4 regions of the Neobacillus sp. GCM10027624 genome follow, and region 1 is predicted to be linked to each of the others. Evidence: riboswitches for the same ligand, from Rfam matches in the RefSeq annotation. Region 1 holds a riboswitch; each other region holds the start of a gene.

Region 1 (5,108 bases):
TGCGGAGAGGGAAGGACGGGGCGAAAAAGGATACACTTGTTAATATTGAAAATACCCAACAGTTTGTTATTAATATTGTCAGTGAGGGAATAGCATTACAAATGAATGACTGTGCGATTGAATTCTCCCCTGAAATTGATGAAATTAATGAGACAGGTTTAACGAAAGAACCTAGTAAAAAGATCAATGTCCCACGAATAAAGGAATCGCTTGTCCATTTAGAATGTGAGTTGTACCAAGTACTGGATTTTGGTGATCAGCCAGGGGCCGGAAGCCTTGTTATTGGCAAAGTGGTCCATGTACATGTGAACGATGACCTTTATAACAATAACCGGATTGATTCTGAAAAACTAAAGCCGCTTGGCAGGATGGCGGGAAACACCTTTACGGATCCGTTAGTGCGGACCTTTGATATGGTAAGAAAAACGGAGGCTGGAAAATGAAATTTGTAACTTTTGAAAAAAGTAATAAAACGGTTCGGGCCGGCCTCTTGTTAAACGAAGAGTATGTTGTTGATCTGATTGAAGCAACAGGCGATGAACTTCCTGCTAACTTACTAGACTTTATCATTTCCCATGAGCAATATATGAAAAAGGCTGCTGAGCTTATTTCGATTTCAGTTGAAGATTCCGCAGTATATCGAATAGCAGATATTCGCTTAAAAGCTCCATTACCCGTACCGAAGAGTTTCCGAGATTTTTATGCATTTGAGGAGCATGTAAAAACGGCAAGAGAAAACAGGGGACTTGAAATGATTCCGGAATGGTATGAGATACCTGTATTTTATTTTTCCAATCATTTAGCCATAAATGGACCAGAAGAGGAAATTATCAAGCCGGAAGAATCAGATTGGCTGGATTATGAGCTAGAAGTTGCTTGTGTCATCGGCAAAGAGGGCAGAAATATTCCTGCAGCTGAAGCAGACAAGTATATTTTCGGCTATTGTATATTAAATGATTGGAGTGCAAGAGATCTTCAGCGTAAGGAAATGAAGGTAGGACTTGGCCCTGCAAAGGGGAAGGATTTTGCCACTTCTATAGGACCGTGGATTGTAACGAAGGATGAATTGGAACCATTGAAGGCGGGAAAAGGCTTTAATCTAGCCATGAAGGCGCGTGTAAATGGGGTTCTTCTATCGGAAGGGAATATGAAAGACATTTACTACTCTTTTGCTGAAATGATTGAAAAGGCCTCCAAAGGAGTGACACTATACCCCGGGGAAATCATCGGGTCTGGGACTGTTGGGACAGGGTGTATTCTTGAGCTTGGCCCTAAGGTGCACCGCTGGTTAAAGCCCGGAGATCGTGTAGAGCTTGAGATTGAAAAATTAGGGGTTTTAAAGAATACGATTAAAGAGGGATAGAAATGAGGTGGCCGGATGTTTTATCGTCAGATGGGCAAGATTCCCCATAAACGTCATACAATCCATAAGAAGGAAGATGGCAGCCTTTACCGCGAGCAGGTGATGGGGACACGCGGGTTTTCGGGAACTCAGTCGATTTTATATCATGAATACATGCCTACCGAAGTAGTGAAATCGGAATTAGTTACGAGTTTTTTGCCGGAATATGAAGACCAGCCAAGTTTACGGCACCGTCATTTTTTTACCGGCAACGTATCCAAGCATGGAAATGCGCTAACAGGAAGACAGTACATTTTAGGTAATCAGGATTTGCTGATTGGAACTGCAAATGTGACGGAAGGAATGCCTAGCTTTTATCGAAACGGCGATGGCGATGAAATGCTCTTTATTCACCATGGTTCCGGAAAGCTTGAGACGATGTTTGGAACGATTTCTTACCGGCCGGGGGATTATTTAGTAATCCCAATTGGAACAATTCATCGAGTGATTCCAAATGGAAATGAAACGACTAAAATGCTGTTTGTAGAATCCTTTAGCCAAATTACAACACCAAAAAGGTATCGTAATGAATACGGGCAGCTTTTGGAACATAGTCCGTTTTGCGAGCGGGATATCCGTGGTCCGGAGTCGTTACAGACGTTTAATCAAAAGGGCGAGTTTGAGGTCTTAACGAAATCAAGAGGAAATATCCATTCACATATCCTTGGCCATCATCCGCTCGATGTGGTTGGCTGGGATGGGTACCTCTATCCTTGGGCGTTTAATATAGAGGATTTCGAACCGATTACGGGAAGGGTCCATCAGCCGCCGCCTGTTCACCAGACCTTCGAAGGAAATAATTTTGTGGTATGTTCCTTTGTGCCAAGATTATATGATTATCATCCGCAGTCAATACCGGCACCATATTACCATAGCAATGTGAATAGTGATGAGCTCCTCTATTATGTTGACGGTAATTTTATGAGTAGAAAGGGGATTCAAGAGGGCTCGATAACGCTTCACCCAAGTGGCATCCCGCATGGGCCTCATCCTGGGAAAACAGAAGCAAGCATTGGCAAAAAAGAAACATTGGAACTAGCTGTTATGATTGACACGTTTCATCCATTGAAGGTTGTAAAAGCCGCAGCTGCAGTTGAAGATCTTGATTATATGTACTCTTGGGTGGAAAAAAAGTAATAAATATTTTAAACTCTCAGAATTATTATGGTGTAAAAGTATTGTCTTTTTGTAAAAACTGTGCGATACTTATTGGCAAATGAAATAAATTCCATAAAATTTATTCTTATCCAGAGAGGTGGAGGGACTGGCCCTGCGAAACCTCAGCAACCCCTGATTATTTCAGGAAGGTGCTAATTCCAACAGAGTAGACATACTCTGGGAGATAAGAGGTCGGTATCGTTTATCCAAAGGCCTCTTATGACAAGAGGCCTTTTTATTTTTTATTTTGTAAAGTTATTGTCGTATTCAATGAAACAATCAGAATACATCTATTATAAAAGGGGGGATCGTCATGGAGGAAAGCAAAGTTTTGCAAGCACCAGTTGCTTACGCGAAAATATTACAAGACTCTAAGGGGATTGGCTTTGAACAGTCCTGTGACAGAAAAACAGGGTTTTTGCTAAAAGGATTGGCTTCCTCAAAATCTAAAGGAAATTTCTTAGAGCTGGGAACGGGAGCAGGGGCATCTGCTTCATGGATTATTGAGGGAATGGATAGTGACAGCAGGCTTACGACGGTTGACATAGATGCGAGTGTGCAATCTATTGCTAAGAGGTACCTCGGGCAAGACAGGAGAGTGTCATTCCGTTGCGAGGACGGAGCGGCTTTTATTCAAAAAATGTCGGAGCAATTTGATTTTATTTTTGCTGACACCTGGCCGGGGAAATTCGAGCTACTTGATAAAACCTTAGATCATTTAAATGTGGGAGGGTTTTATGTGATTCATGATTTGCTTCCCGATGGAAGAGTGCCGGAAGAATATAGAATCAAAGCCCCTAAACTGGTTGATACACTCCGAAAACGAGATGATTTGGTGATAACAGAAATGGATTGGTCGACCGGGCTGTTACTGGCAATCAAGACCAATATATGAGTTTATTAAGAAATTTGAACTGAAAGAGTAATTTCTACCATGAATCTTGTCTAAAATTAAAATAACAATATCTCTATGACAGGGAATACTTGATAGCAGTATATCAAGTTGAGTGAAACAAAAGAGGTGAAATTTATGGATTTGGAATTTATTCATCATAAATTAAAAACACATACTCCGACCATACTGGGAAGTGAAAAATTTTCCAAGTATGCAGTACTTTTACCTCTTATTCAAAAAGAGGATGGAATCCATATCCTGTTTGAAGTCCGGTCAATGGAGCTCAGGAGACAGCCGGGAGAAATTTGTTTCCCAGGCGGAAGGATTGATTCTGACGATTCTGATGAGAAAGGAGCGGCAATACGGGAAACCCTTGAGGAACTTGGAATAAAAAGAGAAAATATCTCGAAAGTATTTCCTTTGGATTATATGGTTTCACAGTTTGGTATGATTATTTATCCCTTCGCTGGATTTATTGATTGTCCTGAATCGATACAACCTAATCCAGCTGAAGTGGGGGATGTTTTTTCGGTACCCATTTCCTTTTTCTTAAATAATAATCCTGAAGTTTACAATTTGAATTTTAAAGTTGAACCGGAGAAAAACTTTCCGTTGGAGTTAATTCCGGGGGGAGAAAATTATAAATGGCGGACAAGAGGATTGGACGAATATTTCTATATTTATGAAGAAAAGGTTATATGGGGATTAACTGCCAAGATTCTTTTTCATTTTATTGAACTCATTCGTTAAATTTTATTTATAGGAAAACAGTGGGCTTTAATAGTTGAAATTTTACTACTTTTTTGGTCTAATTGTATTAATGTCCACTGCAAATAAACAAATGTCCTCAATGGGAGGAAAAAAACTATTGATTATTTTCAGAATTAGAATAAAATTAAGATTATATTTTTAAAGATTAGGAGTTGTAAGAAATGAAGGTCGTTAAATTTGGAGGATCGTCTTTAGCATCAGGAAAACAATTAGAGAAGGTTTTCCAGATTGTTGTTTCAGACCCTGCCCGGAAGGTAGTAGTCGTTTCGGCACCAGGAAAAAGATTTTCTGAAGATGAGAAGGTAACGGATTTATTGATTGAGTGTGCTGAACTTTCCTTGCAGAATCAGGATCCAAAAGAAAAATTAGCTGCTGTAGTTGCAAGATATGCGTTAATTGCTGAAGAATTAGCCATTTCTTCAGATGTCATTCATGAAATTGAGAATGACCTAAAAAGAAGAGTTTCCTCGGATAAGAGTAATCCTGAACGGTTTATGGATTTAATGAAGGCTAGCGGAGAGGATAACAACGCAAAATTAGTTGCTGCCTATTTCCAATCGCAAGGTGTCGATGCCTCTTATGTTGATCCTAAGGATGCAGGACTTCTTGTCAGTGATGAGCCAGGAAATGCCCAAACTCTACCGGAATCATATTCAAAATTAGCCTCACTTCATGATCGACGAGGAATTTTAGTATTCCCAGGATTTTTTGGCTATAGCAAGGAAGGGGATGTATTTACCTTTTCACGAAGCGGATCAGATATTACCGGTTCAATCCTTGCCAATGCTTTAAAGGCCGATCTTTATGAAAACTTTACCGATGTGGATGCCGTTTATTCCGTTAATCCGTCATTAGTGAGCCACCCAAAGGAGATCAAAGAAT
Region 2 (5,108 bases), on a different contig from region 1:
AGTTTTATCAGATGCCATTCCATCGCATTTTGTGCAATAGAAGCTATGCTCGAAAAATAAAGGCTTAATTCCAAGCTCTTCTTCTGTAAAGTTGCTGAAAATATGCTGTGCGTCGTAGGTTCCGTAATAGTTACCAACTCCGGCATGGTCACGGCCGACAATGAAATGCGTGCAGCCATAGTTTTTACGTGCAAGCGCATGGAAAATCGCTTCCCTTGGTCCTGCATAACGCATTGCAGCAGGGTGAACGCCCAATTGGACACGCTCTTTAGGATAATAGTTTTCTAGTAAAACACGATAGCTTTTTAGACGAACATCTGCAGGAACATCATCAGACTTCGTTTGACCAACAAGTGGATTTAAGAACAAGCCGTCAACTGTTTCAAGAGCTGCTTTTTGAATATACTCATGGGCACGGTGAACTGGATTTCTTGTTTGGAAACCAACAACCGTTTTCCAACCTTTTTCTTCGAATAATGCACGGGTTTCTTTTGGCTCAAACCATACATCGCCAAACACGCCTTTTTCTGGCTTTTTCACAAGGACGATATCACCAGCAACGTAAACTGGGCCTCTTTCGAATAAACGTTTCACACCTGGATGCGCCAGTTCTTCTGTTTTATAAACATTGAGAGCTTCCTTATTCAAATCAGGTTCATACGTTTCGGAAACCTTGATTACTCCATACACTTCATTGTTCGAAACAAGTTTAACTTCCTCGCCAACTACCAGTGTTCCCGCCACTTCATAAGAAACTGGCAGTGTTACAGGGATGGACCAGATTGTATCGTCTGCCAAGCGCATACGTTCTACTACTGATTCGTAATCTGCTTTTCCAAGGAAACCCGTTAACGGGCTGAATACACCAACGCCGATTAGTTCTAAATCACTTAGAGCGACTGCATCAATTTCGATTTCTTTTTCTACATTTGAAAAATTATAATTGGGATCATATGCCTGAATTAGTTTTCCTCCATGAGGTTTTGATACAAATGACATCTACAATCAACCTTTCTTTACTAGTTTTATTTTTTTGAAATATTTGCTTGAGAAATTGCCCCTTGTGATGCAGATCGTTTCATTAAGAACATCACGCCTAAAACGGAAATCACTACGCCTGCTATTGCAACGATTGAGTATCCATTTTTTTCAATCAATAACTGAATAATCGTATAGGACAGCACCATTGATAATACCGGAGAAACCATCCATACTGTTAAAAGCTGCACGACAATATCCTTTTTTAAAACGGATTTCCCATGCTTGGCAAAACCAATTCCAATAATCGAAGACGTCGTGATTTGCGTTAACGGAACTGGAATCCCGAATAAAGAGGCAATTGTAACAATGCTTGCTCCCGTTCCTGAAATCACACAACCCTCTTCGAGCTTAAGCTTCGTAATTTTTTTCCCGTTTGTTTCAAGCACGCGGTGTCCAAAAAGAATTGCTCCTAACGCTACAGCTAAGCCGCCCCAAAGAATGGCATCACCAGTGGACATCAATTTTGCAGCTACGAGCGGGCCTACCGCATTCGCCACATTGTTCATTCCAGCTGAAAAAGCTTCAAACAATCCCATAAAGACAACTAGAATCGCTAAAAACGGTCCTGCTTTCGGCTTTTCAATCAATCGTTTGATAAACTTTATTTTTAAAATGGTTGCCGCGAGAATGGCAATCACAAAGGCAGCAAACGGTGTAAGCAGCCAGAACATCGCAATCCAGATGAACTTGCCGACAAATACGGATTGGTAAACCACCCCGGCTCCAACCACTGCCCCAACTGCAACTTCACTGGTCGAAAGCGGTATGCCAAATATATTGGCTAAAAACAGTGATAACGCCGCTGATGCTAAAACAATTAACGCAATCGCAACAGTAAAAGTGCTGCTAGGAACAATTCCACCGCCAATTGTTTTTACTACTTCACCGCCGCCTAGCCATGCACCGAAAAAAACGGCAATGGCGCAAAGAAATAGTGCGACCCGCTTTTTTACTACTCCTGCCCCGTATGAAATTCCCATTGAGGCAGCTGCACCGCTAGCTCCAATATTTACTGCAAAAAATAAACCGATGGTAATGGCAATGATTGTAAGCATCAGGATGACCTCCCTTCTCCCGGATTAAAGTTCAACTTACTTTGTGTGCAAACCACACTCAGTTTTCCCACTTCCGGACCATCTCCCTGCACGGGAATCTCCATCTGCCGCAACCGGTTGTGTACAAGGGAAACATCCAATACTTGGATAGTTTTGATCATGCAATTGATTATACGGAAGATCTTTTTCACGGATGTACGCCCAAACCTCATCCCACGTCCAGTGAATGAGCGGGCAGATTTTAATATTTTCAAATTTTTCATCCTTATTAAGGAATTGTGTATCCTTGCGCGTTGGAGATTGTTCCCGGCGAAGTCCCGAGATCCAAGCTTCTTTCGTCGTTAAGGTCTCTCTTAACGGAATCACTTTTCTAATTTGGCAGCAAAGATTCGGGTCTTTCTTCCATAGCGCCGACCCATACTGCTCTCTTTGTTCATCTAGATTCAAGGCTGGCTGCTTCCGCTCTATTCTTAGAGAAGGAAAGCGGGCTTCAATTTTATCAATGACATCATAGGTTTCCGGAAAATGCAGGCCTGTATCTAAAAAAACAATATGGGCATCCGGTTTTACCTGCTGAATCAGGTCAATTAATACAATTGCTTCTGCACCGAAGCTTGAGGCATAGACGATTTTGTCTTCGGAATAATTTTGGTAAGCCCACTCTAAGACAGCACGGGCCCCTTTTGTTTCATCCTCTGTTTGAAAGTTGCCTGAGATCTGATTCCAGTTTTCATAGGTCACAGCTTTTGTCATCTTGGGAAAACTCCTTCCTTTAAAAAACAATTTTTCACTTAGCTCCGCCTTTTTCTTTTTAAAAAAGGCAGTCTGCCACCGGTTAAAGTGAAGACTGCCTCTAGTTTTTCTAGTCAGCGTTTCTTATTGGTTTGTAGACGAACCTTTTCGTTTTTCTCTATTTGCACTACTTTTCCATCCTGGACAACAAGTGTGATTGATCCGAAATTCAATGTTTCAAGCATTTTCTCAAGATGTGAAGTAATTTCTTCCCACTCAGATGGTTTCAGCTGATTCGCCGCCTTTCAAAAAACGCCCTCCCCATTTGGAAAAGGCGTTCATACTTCTGTGTAACACCTTATCTTTCAAAATGGATTCCATTTTGCAGGAATTGGCACCTTTCTTTTGTAGGTTGCCGGGCTTCAACGGGCCAGTCCCTCAGCCGCTCTAGATAAGCGATTTATTTAATTTATATTTTATATCCTACCATACCTATAGGATTTGTCAATAATCCGTTTAAAAAATTCTTAAAATTCTGTTTCGCAATTTTTAAGATTACGATTTTAATTGATTCTGTTTCAATCAATCGTGGAAATTCGTCCCGTCCGTTGTCGCTTTGATAATTTCCGCACGAATGACAAAGTCACCAAAATGCTCCCCATCATGGCGCTCTTTCGCATAACGGGAAAGAAGCATACGAAGCTCGCTCAGAATTTCCGCTTCGCCAATGTTTTCACGGTACATTTTGTTTAGACGGCTTCCATCAAAAGCAGCACCAAGATACAAATTATATTTCCCGACGGCTTTTCCGATTAAGGCTATTTCAGCAAGTGCCGGTCTGGCACATCCATTCGGACAGCCGGTCATTCGAAGCGTAATTTCTTCGTCGCGAAGGCCGTTTTCATCAACAATCTCTTCGATTTTATCAATTAGTCCCGGTAAGTAGCGCTCACTTTCCGCCATTGCCAAGCCGCAGGTTGGCAGAGCCACACATGCCATGGAGTTACGGCGAAGCGCTGATTGATTATGGCCATCAGTTAATCCGTATTGATCCATTAGTTCGGAAATCTTTTTCTTATTCTGGCTGGATACATTGGCAATCACTAAGTTTTGATTTGGTGTCAAACGGAAATCTCCAGTATGAACTTTGGCGATTTCTTGTAAGCCAGTTTTTAACTTGTAATTAGGGAAGTCTGCCACCCGGCCATTTTGGACAAACAGGGTGAAATGCCAATTGCCGCCAACACCTTCTACCCATCCATAACGGTCGCCATTATGATCAAAATGGTAGTGTTTTGCTTCATCCAGCTTCCAGCCAAGGCGGTTTTCCAATTCTTCCTTAACCGTTTCTAAACCAAGGCGGTCCACTGTGTATTTAAAGCGGGCATTTTTTCGGATAGAACGGTTACCGTAATCGCGCTGAATCGTAATTGTTTTTTCCGCTAGCTCGACAATTTTATCCGGTGTCACGAAACCAATCACTTTTGCTACCTGTGGATAGGTCGCTTTGTCACCATGAGTACTGCCCATACCACCACCGATTGCCACGTTAAAACCAGCTAGTTTTCCGTCCTCAACAACCGCAATTAATCCTAGGTCTTGCGAAAAGACGTCAATATCATTTGAAGGTGGAACGGCAATTCCGATTTTAAACTTACGAGGCAAATATGTTAGTCCATATAATGGTTCAACCTCTTCTTCCACTTCCGGCGTACCGGCCACTCTTTCTTCATCGAGCCAGATTTCATGATAAGCCCGTGTACGCGGCAATAAATAATCACTCAAATATTTAGCCCATTCATACACTTCCGCATGAATCTCGGATTGATACGGATTCGGATTACACATTACGTTCCTGTTCACGTCTCCGCATGCTGCAAGAGTGGTTAACAGGGATTTATGAATTTCCTGGATCGTGTTTTTCATGTTCCATTTTAAGATTCCATGGAATTGAAAGGATTGTCTTGTTGTCAGTTTGATCGTTCCGTTGGCATTCTTGTCGGCAAGTCCGTCTAAAACAAGCCATTGATCCGGTGTTACTACTCCACCTGGAGCACGAACCCGCAGCATGAACTGATATGCAGGTTCTAATTTTTGTTTCTGACGCTCGTTTCGAAGATCACGGTCATCCTGCAAATAACTGCCATGATGTTTCATTAGACGGTTATCATCATCGGGAATACCAGCGCTAATTCGATCAAGCATTACTTCTTTCAGCGTGCCGCGCAGATAGTCACTTTCAACTTTAATTCGCTCAACATCGCTTGGTTTACCGTCCGG
Region 3 (5,108 bases), on a different contig from region 1:
TTGAGGATGCCTATCAAGCTTGGCAAACTTCAAGTATCGCAAATGAATTGAATTGTCACTGTCCGGCGGTTTCTTGTCTTGGTCCGAATATTTTAGTGAAGAACAGTTATTATAAAGAGATTGATTTTACTAGTTTAGAAGCGAAAATAGCAAAATAGCGATTAGAAAAGGCCGTATGTTTTCACATGCGGCCTATGCTGTATGCTTTAAAAGCTTTGGCTGATAGTGGACAGCAGCAAATAAAATCAACCCACTAATAATAAGTAAGGCGCTTGTACTGATAAATACGGCGGAATATCCAAAAGTTCCGGAAATAAAACCACCGAGCATCGGTCCGATAATATTTCCGAAAAAACGAAAACTTGTATTATAACCAAGCACCTCTCCTTGCATTGCAATCGGTGCTTCCTGCCGGATATAAGCAATTCGAGTTGGAACCACGCCGCCGATTAAAACGCCAAGAACAAAACGGATGATAACCAGCTGCCAAAACTGTGTGACAGCGGCCCCTGGTAAATAGATTAGTCCCGCCGCCAAGAGTAGGGTAATTAAGATTTTCGTATAGCCGTACTTGTCCGAGATTTTCCCCCATCGTTTCGTCATCATCAAGTTTCCCAGGCCAGCTGCGGAGAAAGCAATTCCAGAATAAAATGCCACATTTGTTTTTCCGTGCAGGTCACTGACAAATAAAGAAAGAATCGGCTGAACACTAAAATGAGCAATCTGTTCAAGAGATGAAAGTAAAATAACCGTTAAAAAAACAGGGTTTTTTATGATATGCATTAAAACCTCTTTACTTGAGTAATGAGATTTCGTGCTTTTGTTGGCTTCAATGCGGAACTCTTTGGTGAATATAACCAAAAAGGCTGAAATGAAAATGGAAATAGATGTCCATTTAAAAGAGGTTGCATAGCCGAGTGAATCCGCTAAAACACCCCCAAGCATAGGACCCAATAAGGAACCGGTAATACTGCCTGTCTGAAGTGTCCCCAATACTCTTCCAGCAATATTTTTCGGTGTCTGAGTAGAAATGTATGCCTGAGACATGGAAATAAAACCAGAGAAAAACCCCATAAAGAAGCGGAGCATAAATAATTGAAAAACAGTGTGGGCAAACCCCATTAGTAAAATGGAGGTTCCCATTCCTACTCCGGAATAAATGAGAATTTTTTTTCTGCCAAACCGGTCGCCAACTTTTCCCCAAATAGGTGAGAAGATAAAAGCGGACACAAAGGTGATACCGAACGTTAATCCAGCCCAGTGCTGAACATATTTTTCTGAAAAGTTCCCCATCGACTCAATATATAGTGAAATAAAAGGCAGCACCATCGTCATGCTGCCGCCAACAAAAAAGTTGGCAAACCACATGATCCTTAGGTTTCGCTTTGCACTTTCCTGTTGATACACGATAATTAGCACTTCTTTCTAAAAATATTTCGTTTATCTAAATATTATAGTGCCGAATTTAATTTTATTACAATTAAAGTTTCATTAGAAATAGTTAAAGTTATTCTATTAAAAATATTCAAAACACTATTGACAATTTGATAATAGGAGTTAAAATAAGTTTATTATAAAAACTAGATTCATATAATATTGCGTTCTCTTATCAAGAGTGGCAGAGGGACTGGCCCTATGATGCCCAGCAACCGTTCCTAATCGGAATTGGTGCTAAATCCTGCAAAACAATTAGTTGTTTTGAGAGATAAGAGAGGAGAAATCCCTTTTACTAGTGATTTTAAACCTCTCTTTTCAGAGAGGTTTTTTATTTTTCAGAAAAAGGGACCCTCCAACTTGGTATAGGACAGCAATAGAAAAAAGGGGGAGCATGAAAGATGGGGGAAAATCTATTAAAAAGTACACTCGTTTCAGCACTAGCCGCTACACTGCTTTTAACAGGCTGTGCTTCCGGGGGTACAACAAAACAAGCAAGCGGAGACAAAAATGTTTCATTAAAAGGCGTACCAGCTGCATATGCCAAGGGAAATCATTTTAAAATTAAGGTCATCCGTAAAATCGGTGGAGACGATCATACAGCACAATTTTTAGCTGGTGCCAAGCAAGAAGGGGAAGCACTTGGCTTCCAAGTCGATGTATTTACGGCTAATGGAGATACTGCAAAATTCCATGATGCGATTAACCAAGCATTGGATCAAAACTATGATGGTTACATTATTTCGCATGGAGATGATGATGCAACCGTCAATGATGTGAAGAAGATTGTTGAAAAAGGGAAAAGCGTTGTTACCTTCGACTCAAATCCAAAACTAGCGGATGTGGATGGTGTCACGTTAACTTCTCAAGATGATGAAAAGCTAGCGCAATTAACCCTTAATCAATTAGTAAAAGATACAAACGGAAAAGCTAATATTGCATATCTTTGGGTAGACGGATTCCCGGCAATGGTAAGAAGAAATAAGATTTATCAAGATGTTCTTAAGAAAAATCCTGGTATCAAAGAGGTTGACCGCTTTGGAGTAGCCGCTGCTGATACAAGTGTCCAAACGCAAAATGCAGTTGCCGCGATGCTTAATAAATATCCAAAAGGCAAATTAGATGCGATTTTTGCTACATGGGATGCATTCGCAATCGGTGCCGCACGTGCCTTGAAAGAAGCAGGCCGTGAAGAAGTAAAAATCTATGGAATTGATGTTTCCAATTCCGATTTACAAGAAATTCAGCGCCAAGGTAGTGCTTGGAAGTCTACGGCTGCCGTTGATCCTAAATTGATTGGTGCCGTTGATATGAGAATACTAGCAAAGAAACTAGCAAAAGAAGAAACTCCAAAATCATATGACCTTGAAGCGTCGCTTGTATCTCAAAGTGATTTGCAAAAGTCTAAACAGCCGGTTAATATGGTCAATCTAGCAGATATAATACCGGGATGGGGTCAATCTACTGCATTTGAAGAGGATTGGATGAAGACTCTAAAAGATCATTATAAGAAATAAAGCAGTTCTGGTTACACTCTCTTTTTCAGTTGATGAAGAGAGTGTTTTCTTGAAAGGGGGATAACACGTTGGAAAAGACAACATTAGAAATGAGCAACATATCAATTGAGTTCCCTGGGGTAAAAGCGTTAAATCATGTTCATTTTTCAATGGAAACCGGAAAAGTACATGCTTTGATTGGGGCGAATGGTGCCGGTAAATCCACATTAATGAAGGTGCTTTCCGGTGCTTACGGCCACTATTCAGGTGAAATTGCGATGAATGGTCAAAAGCAGGACATTCGCACGCCAAAAAATGCACAAGATGCCGGGATTCAAATTGTTTATCAAGAAGTAGACACTGCACTTATCCCCTACTTAACGGTTGCCGAAAATATCATGCTGCTTGAAACAGTTCATAGTATGGGCAAAAAGCAGATAATTAAATGGAAGGAACTCCATGAAAAAGCGGCTGTAATATTAGCAGGCATGAACATTGAAATTTCTATGAAAAAGCTGGTTAGCGAGCTGTCACTTGCGGAAAAACAAATGGTTTTAATTGCACGGGCAATCTCCCAGCAATGTAAATTTTTAATTTTAGATGAGCCGACAGCACCGTTAAGCCATACCGAAACAACAGAGCTGTTCCGAATCATCCGGGATCTACAAAAACAAAATGTTGGGATTATTTTTATCTCCCACCGCCTTCCGGAAATATTCGGAATCTGCGATGAAATTACCATTATGAGAAACGGTGAATGGGTCGCGACAGAAAGAATAGCGGAAACAACGCAAAATAAAGTTGTGGAGAAGATGCTGGGCCAAAAGTTGGAGGAGCAGTTCCCCGAACTACCTACTCAAATTGGAAACATTGTTCTTGAGGTAAACGGAGTTTCAGATCAAGATAAAATCCGCGATTTAACGCTGCATGTGAAATCGGGAGAAATTGTCGGGCTTGCCGGATTAGTGGGGGCAGGAAAAACCGAACTATGTAAGGCGTTGTTTGGTTCGGAAAAATTGACCACGGGCGAAATTATTCTACATGGCAAAAAGCTGAAACTGCGCAGTCCACATGATGCAGTAGTGAACGGGGTAGCGTTAGTGCCGGAGGAAAGGCGCAAAGAGGGGATTCTAGTCCTTGAGTCCGTTGAAACGAATTTAACGGCTGCAAATTTAAACCGATTTACGAAAATGTTGGGTTTTGTTGATCGAAAAAAAGAGAAGGAAAATGCTAAACAATTTATTCAACGCCTTGGAATTAAAACGCCATCAGAGGAAACAAAGGTACAAAACCTTTCTGGAGGGAATCAACAAAAGGTTGCAATTGGGAAATGGCTCGTTGCCGAAGCGGATGTTTATATTTTTGACGAACCAACTAAAGGGGTAGATGTTGGCGCAAAGAAGGATATTTTTGATTTAATTGCAGAATTGGCGAATCGCGGGAAGGCCATTCTTTATGCAACTTCAGAGCTTTCCGAAATCATCGGCATCACGAATCGGGTCTATTGTTTATATGATGGACGGGCGGTAAAGGAATTGGAAACGAAATCAACAACAGAAGAAGAGCTTTTATTCTATTCAACAGGAGGCAGGTAATAATGGAAGCAAATATTACAACTAAGACACAAGAGAAAAAAGCATTTGACCTGTTTCACTTTTTTTATAAGTATGGAACGATCATCACGATTGTTGCCCTTATCATTATTTTTTCCTCTGTTAATTCAAATTTTATTCAAGGAAGCAATATCGTTAATATTCTTCGTTCGATTTCAATTGTAACGATTATTGCGATTGGGATCACAATATCGTTATCCGTTGATGGGTTCGACTTATCAGTTGGGTCCGTCGCTTCGCTTTCCAATGCTATCGTGATTACGATGTTTGTTTGGTTTTCACAAAATACATTGGTTGCGATTATCTCAGCAATTGCCGCTTCTATTGTGGTCGGGGCCCTGAATTCCTTCATGATTGTAAAAATGCGGATTCCGGATATGTTGATGACGTTGGCGACGATGTTTATCATTCAAGGGACTGCGTTAACTTATACAAAAGGGGCAACCGTTTCGCAAAATATGGTGATGCCGGATGGAACAATGGCGGAAGGTCTTATTAGTCCGTTTTTTGCAAAAATTGGTGAGGTTCCGTGGATTATCATCATCATGGCTGTTGCAGTTTTAGT
Region 4 (5,108 bases), on a different contig from region 1:
CTCTTCAAGACGACAAAGCAAATCAAACGATTGTCTTAAGCCGCGTGTTTGGACTTGGCGGGAAAGATTTTTATGCTAGTGATGCACAAGAATTTTTCAAATTAACGATGGATGCAATGGAAAAGGGTTATGCTGAGAACCCGTTTGATTACTATGGGCATATTCCTGGGAACCCGGAAAAGATTCTTAAACCAGTTATTTCCCCGCAGCATGGGGATGTCTATAAATCGGGATTAATTGAAGTTAAAATGGATGAAGAAACAAATAAATTAAAGGTGAAAATCCCGCCGCTCCGAGCCTTAACAGGTAAACCGAAACGAATTGCCTCCGGCCATGGAGCCTGCCCAGGCTGTGGAATTTTCGCAGGTCTTGAACTGTTTTTTAAAGGAATTGAAGGCGATATTGTCACGCTTTTCCAAACTGGCTGTGCCTATGTTACGACTACTGCTTATCCGCATAGTTCACATAAGCAAACGATGATGCACAATTTATTCCAAAACGGGGCAGCTACGCTTTCGGGAACAGTTGAAGCCTTTATGGAATTGAAGCGCAGGGGGGAAATTCAAGTATCGGATGATGCCACATTTGTTATGATTACTGGTGACGGCGGAATGGATATTGGAATGGGCTCAGCAATTGGTACAGCCCTTCGCGGTCATAAACTGATCATGCTTGAATATGATAATGAAGGCTACATGAATACGGGTTCGCAAATGTCTTATTCCACTCCACTTGGCCATATGACGAGCACATCGGGCGTAGGAAAGGCACAACGCGGAAAAGCCTTTCATCATAAGGATACTGCTCAAATCATGGCAGCTACGAATATTCCATATGTGTTTACAGGATCTGAAGCATTCCCGCAAGATTTGATTAAAAAGGGAGCAAAGGCTCAGTGGTATGCACAAAATGTTGGGACTGTTTATGGGAAAATCTTGATTACCTGTCCATTAAATTGGAAATCGGATGACCGGTACGGTACAACCATTGTAGAAGAAGCTGTAAACTCCTGTTTCTTCCCACTTTATGAGGTGGAACAGGGAGTTACCAATATTACCTATAATCCGGAAGAGAAAAACAAACGGATTCCACTTGCTGATTGGCTTAAATATATGGGCAAGACAAAGCACCTTTTAAAAGATGAAAACAAACCAATTTTAGAAGAATTTGAAGCAGAAGTAGAAAAAAGATGGCAGCGGTTAAAAGCCAAGCATGAAAACCCTATGTTATAAGTGAAGAAAGGCAAAGCGCTTAGCGTTTTGCCTTTTTATAGTAGAAAAGGAGTACTATAGAGGATTTTTGTTCTATAATGTAGAATATATAAACTTATAATATGATGAGTGGAGCTACATTATTGGAAGTCGTGGGGTGGCGATACGTGGAAAAGCAAGTTCAGAAAAATAACGCTTTACCTATAAATGAAGCAGGTAATATACATATAGAAGAAAATAGGAATACCCACGTTGGGAATAGAAATAACCCTAAGTATCCATTTCTTGAAGAATTAAGGAAACTAAAAAAAAGTGAACGGAAGTTTAGAAGGATTTTTGAGGATTCGATTGACGGGCTTCTTTTATGGAATGATCAATTTCAGATTGTCGATCTTAATAGCAGTGCAGAAGACATATTTGGTCTTTCTAAAGACCTTTTGATTGGCAAGGATCTTTTTAGATTATTCAGTGATACTAATTTCAAACAAGAAATCATCAAACATGTTGAACAAGTAATGGATATGGGGAAGCATTCTTCGACGATTATTATTGAATCAGAAGAAGGCCAAAAAAGATATTTTGATTATTCATCAAAACACGAGATTGTTGAGGGCTTAAACTTTACGGTAATTAAAGATATTACCGAAAAGATGGAAATACAGGAGCAGCTTCGTAAATCCGATACGTTAAACGTAATAGGAGAGCTTGCTGCCGGGATTGCGCATGAAATTCGTAATCCAATGACGGCCTTAAAGGGCTTTATTCAATTACTTGAAGGCAGTATTAAATCAGAACATGAAATGTATTATCAAGTTATAACATCAGAATTACAGCGTATCGATTCAATCATTAATGAGTTTTTGATTTTAGCAAAGCCACAGGCAAAACGGTTTCAGGAAAAAGATATTAAACAAATAATGAAGGAAACGGTTGACCTTCTGAACGCTCAAGCAGTCTTGCATAATGTACAATTTATTACGAGTTATGAAAACAACCTTCCGCTTATTTTTTGTGAACCGAATCAATTAAAAAAGGTTTTTATCAATATTATCAAAAATGCTATAGAAGTAATGCCGGATGGCGGTAATATCTTAATTAAAATCAACCAAACAGAAAATAACCAAATTCGGATTTCGATTTGCGATGAAGGGGCGGGAATTCCGGAAGAAAAAATAAAAAAACTAGGTGAACCTTTTTATACGACTAAGGAACGGGGGACCGGACTAGGTTTAATGGTAAGTTACCGGATTATTGAAGAACATCAGGGAACCATTCAAATAGAAAGTGAAATAGGGAAGGGAAGCACTTTTACCATTATCCTTCCACTCTTAGGAAATTCAAAATGAAAAGCAATCCGGGCGGATTGCTTTTGCTATTTAATCGTTTCTTTTACAACAGTGATAAATTGAGTCAGCTCTTTTATTTCCTTCCGCTGTTTAATGAGTAATGTCCCTAATTCCAATGATTTTCTTTTTGCGGTTAATCTGACATTTTCATCTTCAATACGGTCCAAATCGGCCACATGGGCAAGGCCAATTGTTCTTCTAATCAATTCACAGCCTGCAAATCCAAGGGCATCCTCAAAGTATTTTGAGAGAACGTGGTTCAAAAATAATTGGGTATTTACTAATTTCTCTTTATTTTCTACTTCCCAAAGGCGGCTGAATTCTTTATGAAAAACATTCCAGACCGTCTCGACATGGTTAATAAAGATATTGCGTTTATCATTGTTAACAATGACTTGGAACAGTAAATTTGCAAATACCTGCCCTATATCAAATCCAGCAGGACCATAATAAGCAAATTCGGGATCAATCACTTTTGTCTCGGAGTTATTTGCGAACATACTTCCCGTGTGCAAATCACCATGAAGTAGATTTTCTGCTTCTGTTAAAAAACTTTTTTTCAACACGGAAACATGAAAGATTAACTCGTCATCTTTCCAAAGGGATTCAACATCAGCGCGCAAACCCTCTTCAAATTCATTCGTTTCAGCATCATAATAAGGATCCGTAAAAATAAGGTCTTCTGTTATATTGCATAGTTCCGGATTAATAAAATTTTGTACTTGCTCCTTTTTTACCGCTGGTCCTAACGAATAATCGGAGGTATAAAATAATGTTTTCGCTAGATATTCACCAAGATGCTTTGAAATTAAAGGATAGGTTTCCCCATTGATAAATCCAGTTCTTGCAATGGAAAGATGGGAAAGGTCCTCCATCACAGTTACGGCTAATATATCATTGGTATAATAAACTTCCGGAACGTAGGCTGGTGCAAGATGACCAAATATTTTTAAAGCGTCGGCTTCGATTTTTGCTCTTTTAACGGTCAACGGCCAGCTTTCTCCAACAACTTTCGCATAAGGTAGAGCTTGTTTAATAATAATACTTTTACTACTTTTTTGCTCTACGAGATGAAAAACTAAGTTTAAATTCCCATCCCCAATTTCCTTACAGGTTAGTTGTGACTCTGCATCAAATATATTCAGTTCTAATGCTAGCTGGATTGCGGTGGTTTCCTTTAAAGGCTGATACGCTTCTAGATTTAAAATACTCATGATTTATTCCTCCTGTTTATTAGAGGCTTTTTCAAACGAAAAAAGCCTCTTTCTCATTTGAAAGAGGCTAAAGGACAATTGTTTTTTGTTCTTCGCACCTCTTATCTCTCAGAAAGTAATCTTTCTGTTGGAATTAGCACCGTGCCTTGTGGGAGGATTCCCGGCGCAGCTGCGCCCCATTTTACAATGGAATTTCGGTCGGTTGCTGGGCTTCAAAGGGCCAAATCCCTCAGCCAGCTCGTGATAAGAGAAAATCTAATTTTCATTTTTTTCAATATGTTGAAATAATAACAGTAATATAATAATAGTGTCAATATTTTTAAAAAATTATTTATAATATTCAGGTTTTCTATCTTCGAAAATGGAAGCAGTAAAATTTTTACTTTACAAGCCGTTATAAAAGTAATATCATTTGTGACTAGAATTTCAATAATAATTTACTTTTTAAGCAGGTGAGAACATTTGAACACTTTTCCACCATCAAATCTATTAGAAAATCTACCGAAACAATTTTTTGCGTCATTAGTAAAAAAAGTGGGGCAATACATTAAAGCAGGTCATGATGTCATTAATTTAGGTCAGGGTAACCCCGATCAACCAACCCCAAAACATATTGTTGAGAAGCTAAAAGAAGCCGCCGAGAAACCGATAAATCATAAATATTCGCCTTTTCAGGGTTTTCAATATTTGAAGCAGGCGGCAGCAGAATTTTATCAAAGGGAATATGGTGTTTCTGTTAACCCCGACAAAGAAATTGCGATTTTATTTGGCGGAAAAGCAGGTTTGGTTGAATTACCGTTATGCCTATTAAATCCAGGCGATACCATCCTAGTTCCTGACCCAGGATATCCGGATTATTGGTCCGGGGTAGCCCTTGCACAGGCAAAAATGGTTACAATGCCCTTAAGGGAAAAAAATCATTTTTTACCTGATTATGAGGAATTATCACAAGAAGCTTTAACAAATGCAAAATTAATGTTTCTTAACTATCCGAATAATCCTACAGGAGCGACCGCAACAGAGGAGTTTTTCTCTGAAACCGTTAAGCTAGCAAACGAACATAATCTTTGCGTTGTACATGATTTTGCTTATGGTGCAATTGGCTTTGACGGGGAAAAACCTTTAAGCTTTTTACAGGTAGAGGGAGCAAAAGAGGTTGGAATCGAAATCTATACATTGTCTAAAACTTATAATATGGCTGGCTGGCGTGTAGGGTTTGCTGTAGGAAATGAAAGTATCATTTCATCAATTGAGCTTTTGCAGGATCACTTATATGTTAGTCTGTTTGGCGCCGTACAGGAAGCGGCTGCGGAAGCATTAACGGGACCGCAGGATTG

What was found. A riboswitch is a leader RNA that binds a small molecule or an ion and turns the genes downstream of it on or off. The one in region 1 is predicted to bind S-adenosylmethionine.
Region 2: linked by a shared signal. The riboswitch ahead of ACFQZ9_RS20930 (YezD family protein) and the one ahead of ACFQZ9_RS23880 (O-methyltransferase) in region 1 are both predicted to bind S-adenosylmethionine.
Region 3: linked by a shared signal. The riboswitch ahead of ACFQZ9_RS22295 (sugar ABC transporter substrate-binding protein) and the one ahead of ACFQZ9_RS23880 (O-methyltransferase) in region 1 are both predicted to bind S-adenosylmethionine.
Region 4: linked by a shared signal. The riboswitch ahead of mtnK (S-methyl-5-thioribose kinase) and the one ahead of ACFQZ9_RS23880 (O-methyltransferase) in region 1 are both predicted to bind S-adenosylmethionine.

What each region holds. Positions count from the first base shown of each region.
Region 1 covers NZ_JBHTHD010000014.1:7,995-13,102, forward strand. Annotated here, with positions in the region: gene ACFQZ9_RS23865 (flavin reductase family protein) at 1-443, shown strand, start outside; gene ACFQZ9_RS23870 (fumarylacetoacetate hydrolase family protein) at 440-1,363, shown strand; gene ACFQZ9_RS23875 (homogentisate 1,2-dioxygenase) at 1,379-2,539, shown strand; SAM riboswitch class I at 2,643-2,751, shown strand; gene ACFQZ9_RS23880 (O-methyltransferase) at 2,874-3,455, shown strand; gene ACFQZ9_RS23885 (NUDIX hydrolase) at 3,591-4,205, shown strand; gene ACFQZ9_RS23890 (aspartate kinase) at 4,388-5,108, shown strand, end outside.
Region 2 covers NZ_JBHTHD010000012.1:19,077-24,184, reverse strand. Annotated here, with positions in the region: gene sat (sulfate adenylyltransferase) at 1-999, opposite strand, end outside; gene cysP (inorganic phosphate transporter) at 1,026-2,096, opposite strand; gene ACFQZ9_RS20935 (phosphoadenylyl-sulfate reductase) at 2,133-2,849, opposite strand; gene ACFQZ9_RS20930 (YezD family protein) at 2,963-3,094, opposite strand; SAM riboswitch class I at 3,184-3,286, opposite strand; gene cysI (assimilatory sulfite reductase (NADPH) hemoprotein subunit) at 3,411-5,108, opposite strand, start outside.
Region 3 covers NZ_JBHTHD010000013.1:259,358-264,465, forward strand. Annotated here, with positions in the region: gene yfkAB (radical SAM/CxCxxxxC motif protein YfkAB) at 1-158, shown strand, start outside; gene ACFQZ9_RS22290 (MFS transporter) at 193-1,368, opposite strand; SAM riboswitch class I at 1,604-1,712, shown strand; gene ACFQZ9_RS22295 (sugar ABC transporter substrate-binding protein) at 1,836-2,951, shown strand; gene ACFQZ9_RS22300 (sugar ABC transporter ATP-binding protein) at 3,041-4,525, shown strand; gene ACFQZ9_RS22305 (ABC transporter permease) at 4,528-5,108, shown strand, end outside.
Region 4 covers NZ_JBHTHD010000003.1:116,469-121,576, forward strand. Annotated here, with positions in the region: gene ACFQZ9_RS05515 (thiamine pyrophosphate-dependent enzyme) at 1-1,232, shown strand, start outside; gene ACFQZ9_RS05520 (PAS domain-containing sensor histidine kinase) at 1,379-2,557, shown strand; gene mtnK (S-methyl-5-thioribose kinase) at 2,584-3,771, opposite strand; SAM riboswitch class I at 3,870-4,021, opposite strand; gene ACFQZ9_RS05530 (pyridoxal phosphate-dependent aminotransferase) at 4,234-5,108, shown strand, end outside.